Regions from separate parts of the Enterobacter sp. MG-EB028 genome, predicted to be linked through region 1. Evidence: riboswitches for the same ligand, from Rfam matches in the RefSeq annotation. Region 1 holds a riboswitch; each other region holds the start of a gene.
The links. Region 1 has a riboswitch for thiamine pyrophosphate ahead of thiB (thiamine ABC transporter substrate binding subunit). Riboswitches for the same ligand answer to the same signal wherever they lie in the genome.
Positions count from the first base shown of each region.

Region 2: another riboswitch for thiamine pyrophosphate. It lies ahead of thiC (phosphomethylpyrimidine synthase ThiC); the one in region 1 lies ahead of thiB (thiamine ABC transporter substrate binding subunit).
Region 3: another riboswitch for thiamine pyrophosphate. It lies ahead of thiM (hydroxyethylthiazole kinase); the one in region 1 lies ahead of thiB (thiamine ABC transporter substrate binding subunit).

Region 1 is NZ_CP195079.1:775,312-777,575, forward strand. Features, by position in the region: gene thiP (thiamine/thiamine pyrophosphate ABC transporter permease ThiP) at 1-461, opposite strand, end outside; gene thiB (thiamine ABC transporter substrate binding subunit) at 437-1,420, opposite strand; TPP riboswitch at 1,452-1,552, opposite strand; gene sgrR (HTH-type transcriptional regulator SgrR) at 1,589-2,264, opposite strand, start outside.
Region 2 is NZ_CP195079.1:244,406-246,669, forward strand. Features, by position in the region: gene thiC (phosphomethylpyrimidine synthase ThiC) at 1-1,127, opposite strand, end outside; TPP riboswitch at 1,206-1,317, opposite strand; gene ACR42C_RS01075 (Rsd/AlgQ family anti-sigma factor) at 1,372-1,869, opposite strand; gene nudC (NAD(+) diphosphatase) at 1,965-2,264, shown strand, end outside.
Region 3 is NZ_CP195079.1:3,174,875-3,177,138, reverse strand. Features, by position in the region: TPP riboswitch at 1,050-1,146, shown strand; gene thiM (hydroxyethylthiazole kinase) at 1,182-1,952, shown strand; gene thiD (bifunctional hydroxymethylpyrimidine kinase/phosphomethylpyrimidine kinase) at 1,949-2,264, shown strand, end outside.

The sequences.
Region 1 (2,264 bases):
GCCATCGGCATATTGAAGAAAATGTGCGCCAGCAGAATGCCTTTCAGCCCGTAAGGGGAAAAGGTCCACTCCAGCCCCAAAGATGCAAAGAGCGAAGCCAGCCAGCCCTGACGACCGTAGACGCTCAGAATGCCAAAAACGGCCACCAGAACTGGCAGGATCAGCGTCATGGCGCACAGGCGCAGCAGAGCCTGCCTGCCGGGAAAACGCCGGCGGTACAGCGCTCGCGCGAGGAAAATGGCCGGGATCGCTGACAGCAGCGCAGAAAGAAACGCCTGCCAGAAAGAGAACCGGATAACGTGCCAGAGATAGCTGTCGTGCCAGAGCGCGAGCAGATCGCTCTCTGGCGCATTAAACCACAACGCAAGGAATGCCCCCAGGCTGACCACCACCATCAGCATGGCGGCGAGCAGGCCGGGGATTAACCAGCCGGGAATTAACGGCTGACGGCGCGTTGCCATTCACTTACCCATGCTGCACGCTGCGCGGCGACCTGCTGCGGCGTAAATTCCAGCGAGGTTGTTGGTTTGGTCAACTGCTCGAAACCTGCGGGCAGCGCAACGCTGGTGACCGGATACATCCAGTTGCCTGCGGGAATCGCATTCTGGAACGCCGGTGAAACCATGAACTTCAGGAACTTCTCGGCCAGCTCCGGCTGTTTGCTGGCGGCGGTACGCGCTGCCACTTCCACCTGCAGATAGTGCCCTTCAGCAAAATTCGCGGCGGCGTAGTTGTCTTTCTTCTCGGCGATGATGTGGTAGGCCGGAGAGGTGGTGTAGCTCAGCACCAGGTCGCTTTCCCCTTTCAGGAACAGGCCGTAGGCTTCGCTCCAGCCCTTGGTCACGGTGACGGTTTTGGCGGCCAGTTTCTGCCACGCTTCCGGCGCTTTATCTCCATAGACTTTCTGCATCCACAGCATCAGGCCCAGACCCGGCGTGCTGGTACGCGGATCTTCATAGATCACGCGCCACTTCTGGTCACTTTCCACCAGCTCTTTCAAGCTTTTCGGCGGGTTTTTCAGCTTATTTTTGTCGTAAACAAAAGCAAAATAGCCGTAATCGAACGGCACAAAGGTGTCGTTTTTCCAGCCGCCCGGCACGTTGACGGCATCTGCCGCCACGCCGCTTTTGGCAAACAGTTTGGTTTGCGTCGCGGCTTCCAGCAGGTTGTTATCCAGCCCGAGCACCACGTCGGCCTTGCTGTTTTTCCCTTCCATGCGCAGACGGTTGAGCAGCGACACGCCATCTTCCAGCGCCACGAACTTCAGCTCGCAGTTGCAGTCGGCTTCAAAGGCTTTTTTTACCACCGGGCCAGGGCCCCAGTCGGCGGAGAAGGAGTCGTAGGTGTAGACCGTCAGGACGGGTTTCGCGAAAGCAGGCAGCGCAAACAGCGCCAGCAGGGGGAAAACTTTTTTTAACACTTTGCACCTCAGAGTTGAGTGGCAAAGGATTTTGAGCGACAGCCTCAAATCCCTTCGCCGGCGTTATCCGGATCAGGTTCGACGGGTATTATCTCAGCGCACATCTGTGATGCAGCACCCCGTTGAGAACGGCGCTATTGTAATGATTTGGTGAATATTACGAAAGCGTTATGGTTCCGGCGGCGCAAACCAGGCGGATTTAAAATCAAACCAGCCCAGGGTGTTCATCCGCAGGCCGCGCATGCTGCGCTGTCCCTGGATCAGCAGCCAGTGGTGGATCAACGGTACGATCGTCTGCCCGGCCAGCAGCTCCTGACACCATGCGGCCAGATCCATTTCGCCTGCCCGCCATTTCGCGGCGTCCTGCTGCCAGTCCCGGTTGATACAGTGCTGAATGAGGGGCACTTCATACAGGTGAGAAAAGAGCGAGAAATCAAGCGGCAGCGTGAAGTTGGCGCTATTGAGCCAGATATCGCTGACGACATCCCCGCGGTGCCATTCATCATAATCGACTTCCTGTATCGCCAGCGTCACGCCTTCGGCCGCCAGCAGCTTGCTCATAATCTTCGCGATAAAACGGTGCTCAATGTGATCGCGATAGTAGCTGAGGGTGATGGTCTCCAGCCCGGCAGGTTTTCCACTGCGCACCGGCTGAGCATGGTGCCAGCGCGGAAGCAGGCCATATGCCGGGAACCACCAGGTCTGGTATTGCTCCTCTGCGTGATAAATCAGGTTAGCCGGGGCCAGAACATGGCTGATCCACGTGCGGACGTCGTGGTTTGCTCCGCGGTGGCTGCGGCTGTCAAAGAGCAGGTAGTAACAGCCCTCCTCCAGGCGACTTTCG
Region 2 (2,264 bases), 530 kb from region 1:
AAGTGCTCGTAGAGGAAGTTTTCCTGATGATGGGACAGGCACCACTTCGCCATAATGGAACCGCCGCGCGAGACGATGCCGGTCAGACGCTTCGCCGTCATCGGCACATAGCGCAGCAGCACGCCTGCGTGAATGGTGAAGTAGTCCACACCCTGTTCCGCCTGCTCCAGCAGCGTGTCGCGGAACGCTTCCCAGGTGAGGTTTTCGGCGATGCCGTTGACCTTCTCCAGCGCCTGATAAATCGGGACGGTACCGATCGGCACCGGGCTGTTACGCAGGATCCATTCGCGGGTTTCGTGGATGTAGCGGCCAGTAGAAAGATCCATTACCGTATCCGCGCCCCAGCGCGTTGACCAGACCAGCTTTTCCACCTCTTCTTCGATGGATGACGTCACCGCCGAGTTGCCGATGTTGGCATTGACCTTCACCAGGAAATTGCGGCCAATAATCATCGGCTCGGATTCCGGATGGTTAATGTTGGCGGGGATAATGGCGCGGCCGGCGGCCACTTCGTCACGCACAAACTCCGGGGTGATGTTTTCCGGCAGGCGAGCGCCAAAGCCTTCGCCCGGATGCTGGTGGCGTAGCACTTCGCTGCGGATGCGCTCGCGACCCATGTTTTCACGGATGGCGATGAACTCCATCTCCGGCGTGACGATCCCTTGGCGCGCGTAGTGCAACTGGGTCACGCATTTGCCCGCTCTGGCGCGTTTTGGCGTCAGCAGGCCGGTAAAGCGCAGCTCGTCCAGACCGTCGTCGGCCAGACGTTCTTTGGTATACGCAGAGCTGCGCACGCTCAGCTCTTCGCAGTCGTTACGCGCGTCAATCCACGGCTGGCGTAGCTTTGCCAGGCCCTGTTGGACGTTGATGGCAACATCAGGATCGCCGTACGGGCCTGAGGTGTCATACACCGGCACGGCTTCGTTGTCTTCGTACTGCGGGTTCTCTTTGCTGCCGCCAATAAGCGTCGGGCTAAGCTGGATTTCACGCATCGGCACGCGGATATCGGCCTGCGAGCCGGTGATGTAGATACGTTTCGAGTTTGGGAAGGCGGTCCCTTCCAGGGTATCGATGAAGCGTTGGGCGTGTTCGCGCTGTTCGCGACGGGTCAATTTAGCGATAGACATAGCTCATTCCAAAAGTGAAGGACATGGCTTGTCAGACGACGGATGAAGCAAGAGAAGATCGCCCAGGGGCGATTCAACAGCAGTGTAACTCTTGTTCCCTTCGCAGGTATTAGCCTGATCAGGTTCCGCGGATCCCGAATTAACGGTCTCAGCCCGCGCGTTCAGGCGCTGGGCACTCCGACAAGAAAAATCCCCCTCCGTAGAGGGGCGAATGGTTGTAAATTACTCGTTAACGATTAAGAACTCAAGCCGGGCGCACGACGTTATCTTCGTGGCTGACGTCCAGGCCGTTATCCAGGGCGAGGGCGATCAGCTTATCTTCCAGCGTGAATCGCTCTTCCAGCGCTTCGCCAAGGTCGGAAAGCGCCTGCTGGAACTCAAGATAATTATCGTGATCGATGGCATTCTCGAGCGTGGAATCGTAGTAATCCATAATCTGCTGGGTATTGGCTTCCAGTAGTGGACAAAGTTTGCTGGCCGCTAAACAGGGATTTGTGCCTTCCATTTCGCGGATAATACGTTCATAAATGTTGAAATGGCCGTCGGAAAGGTAGTCGACCAGGCTCTGACAAAAATCATCCAGCGCTTTTTCGTTCAGCCGCATAAAGGATTCTTTGCCAGGCTTAAGACCGACCAGATTGTAATACGCCACGAGGAGATGCTTGCGTACATGTAGCCAGCGATCCACCAGTGTGTTACTTCCTCCAACGCGCTCCGTCAGGCTTTCTAGCTGGTTTAACATGGTCGACTCCGCAAAGTTTAGAATGGGATCTACTTATCCAAAATGTAACCACAATGCTAACAACATGTCAGTGAAGCGAAGGTAGTGCAATAGATATGGATCGTATTATTGAAAAATCAGATCTGGGTTGGTGGATCGTCAGTCACGAACAGAGGTTGTGGCTGCCCGGTGGAGAAATACCCTACGGTGCGGCAGAAACGTTCGATCTCGTGGGCCTGCCTGCGCTCAGGATCGGCGAGTGGCAGGGTGAGCCCGTATGGTTGATCCAACAAGCGCGTCGTCAGGATATGGGATCCGTTCGCCAGGTGCTTGATCTGGATGCGGGACTGTTCCAGCTCGCGGGGCGGGGCGTGCAGCTGGCGGAGTTCTATCGCTCGCACAAATACTGCGGCTAT
Region 3 (2,264 bases), 2.4 Mb from region 1:
GGGGAGGTTATGGGGTTAGGGCGTGGAAGTTATCCACAGGAAAAGCGCGTTACGCACAGGCAGATCAGTTTTACAGTTTACTATGTGGAATTGCTCCCGGATGGGCAGGGAAGAGCCACAGTTATAGGGCGTTTACAGCGTCGGGGAGGCGGACACCCTGGAAGGGTACAGGTCTAATCTGTTGCGTGTATGTTAAAAAGGTGCATGTAACGGTCATTATGTTAAATGGTTGTCTAAAAGTTGACCAAGTTGGACCTTTCACCACTTCCATTTATGCAATATTCACACGGGCGCTCTGTAACGCTCTGTAAGCCTCGCAATGGGTTAGCTATGGGATAGTATAGAAAGAGGAGAGAAGACGCCACAGCGGCGCGTAAAGAGAGCCACACCAGGCCCCTCGCCTGGATATTTGGGAATAATAAACATTCTCATCTATGGATCTGGTTACCCTGCCTGGCTACTGTATCCAAACTCCCAGATATTTTCCCACCTAACTGGAAGGAATCCGCCCCTATTTTATGGTCGTGTATAGGTCAGGCTGAGGGAGGCTCGCCAGTGTACACCCCCTGGATTTGGTGATCTGTTAAGTTATTGATTTTGATCGATTTTAGATCAATCATCCGTTGGCGGGAATACCCCCACCCAGACGGATGGCACACAATGAATAACGATAAGTCAAACCACCCTAAACACTTCCAATACTTGGGCCGCATGGTCACTGTTTACCCTACACACACCATTATTGATGGTATAAAGATCAGCCGTTCCCGTCTTTCCTTTGCATTCCAATTGGAATTGGCAAAAGCACTTCGACTGCATGAAGAAAGCGTATGCAGAAAATAGATTCCATTTAAATCATCACGATTGAAATTATTTTCTTAAGCCGCCTTATGGGCGGTTTTTTTTGTGCCCGCCATTTATGTGTGGGACACAACGTGAGACACAAACTGGGACACAGAGGATTTTTTAGGGTTGAGTCTTTGGCTTTCCGCTGGCATTATCCAGAACAGGGATTAACGGGACGTTAATCGCAAGTCTTTGATTTTTATTTATTTGACTCGGGGTGCCCTTCTTTGTGAAGGCTGAGAAATACCCGTATTACCTGATCTGGATAATGCCAGCGTAGGGAAGTCAGATGCCTTCCCGGTCATCGCTTCTTCACGCAAGGCAGGAGCGAACCCATGCAGCCTGACCTGCTCGATTTACACGTTTTAAACCACTTCCGCACCCGTTGTCCGCTTACCCATTGTATGACCAACGATGTCGTACAGACCTTTACGGCCAACGTTTTGCTGGCACTTGGCGCATCCCCTGTAATGGTGGTTGAGGCCGAAGAGGCTGAACAGTTCGCCGCCGTCGCTGACGCGCTGCTGGTTAACGTCGGGACGCTGACTGCGCCGCGCGCGCAGGCGATGCGTCGGGCAATAGAAAGCGCCGTAGCGGCAGGCAAGCCCTGGACGCTGGATCCGGTTGCCGTGGGCGCACTGACGTTCCGCACCCGTTTTTGCCATCAAATCCTTGCCCTGCAACCGGCCGCCATTCGCGGCAACGCTTCAGAAATCCTGGCTCTGGCGGGAATGAGCGCGGGCGGGCGCGGCGTCGATACAACCGACACCGCGGCCAGCGCGCTACCTGCCGCTCAGGCGCTGGCCCGGCAAACCAATGCCATCGTAGTGGTCACCGGTGAGGTGGATTACATCACTGATGGGCAACGCACCCGCACGGTTACGGGAGGTGATCCGCTGATGACCCGCGTGGTGGGAACCGGATGCGCGCTTTCTGCCGTCGTAGCGGCCAGCTGTTCGCTGCCGGGGGACAGGCTGGATAACGTTGCCGCCGCTTGCGGATGGATGAAGCGAGCCGGAACGGCAGCCGTTACGCGCTCGCGCGGGCCAGGCAGTTTTGCCGCCGCGTTCCTGGATGAACTCTACACGCTGGAGGAGCAGGCATGAAGCGGATTAACGCCCTGACCATAGCCGGCACCGATCCCAGCGGCGGCGCGGGCATCCAGGCCGATCTGAAAACCTTCTCGGCCCTTGGCGCGTACGGTTGCTCAGTGATTACCGCGCTGGTGGCACAAAACACGCGCGGCGTACAGTCGGTCTACCGCATCGAGCCGGATTTTGTTGCCGCGCAGCTGGATTCGGTATTCAGCGATGTGCGTATTGATACCACCAAGATCGGCATGCTGGCCGAAACGGACATTGTGGAAGCGGTGGCCGAACGGCTTAAGCGCTATCAGGTGCAAAACGTGGTGCTGGATA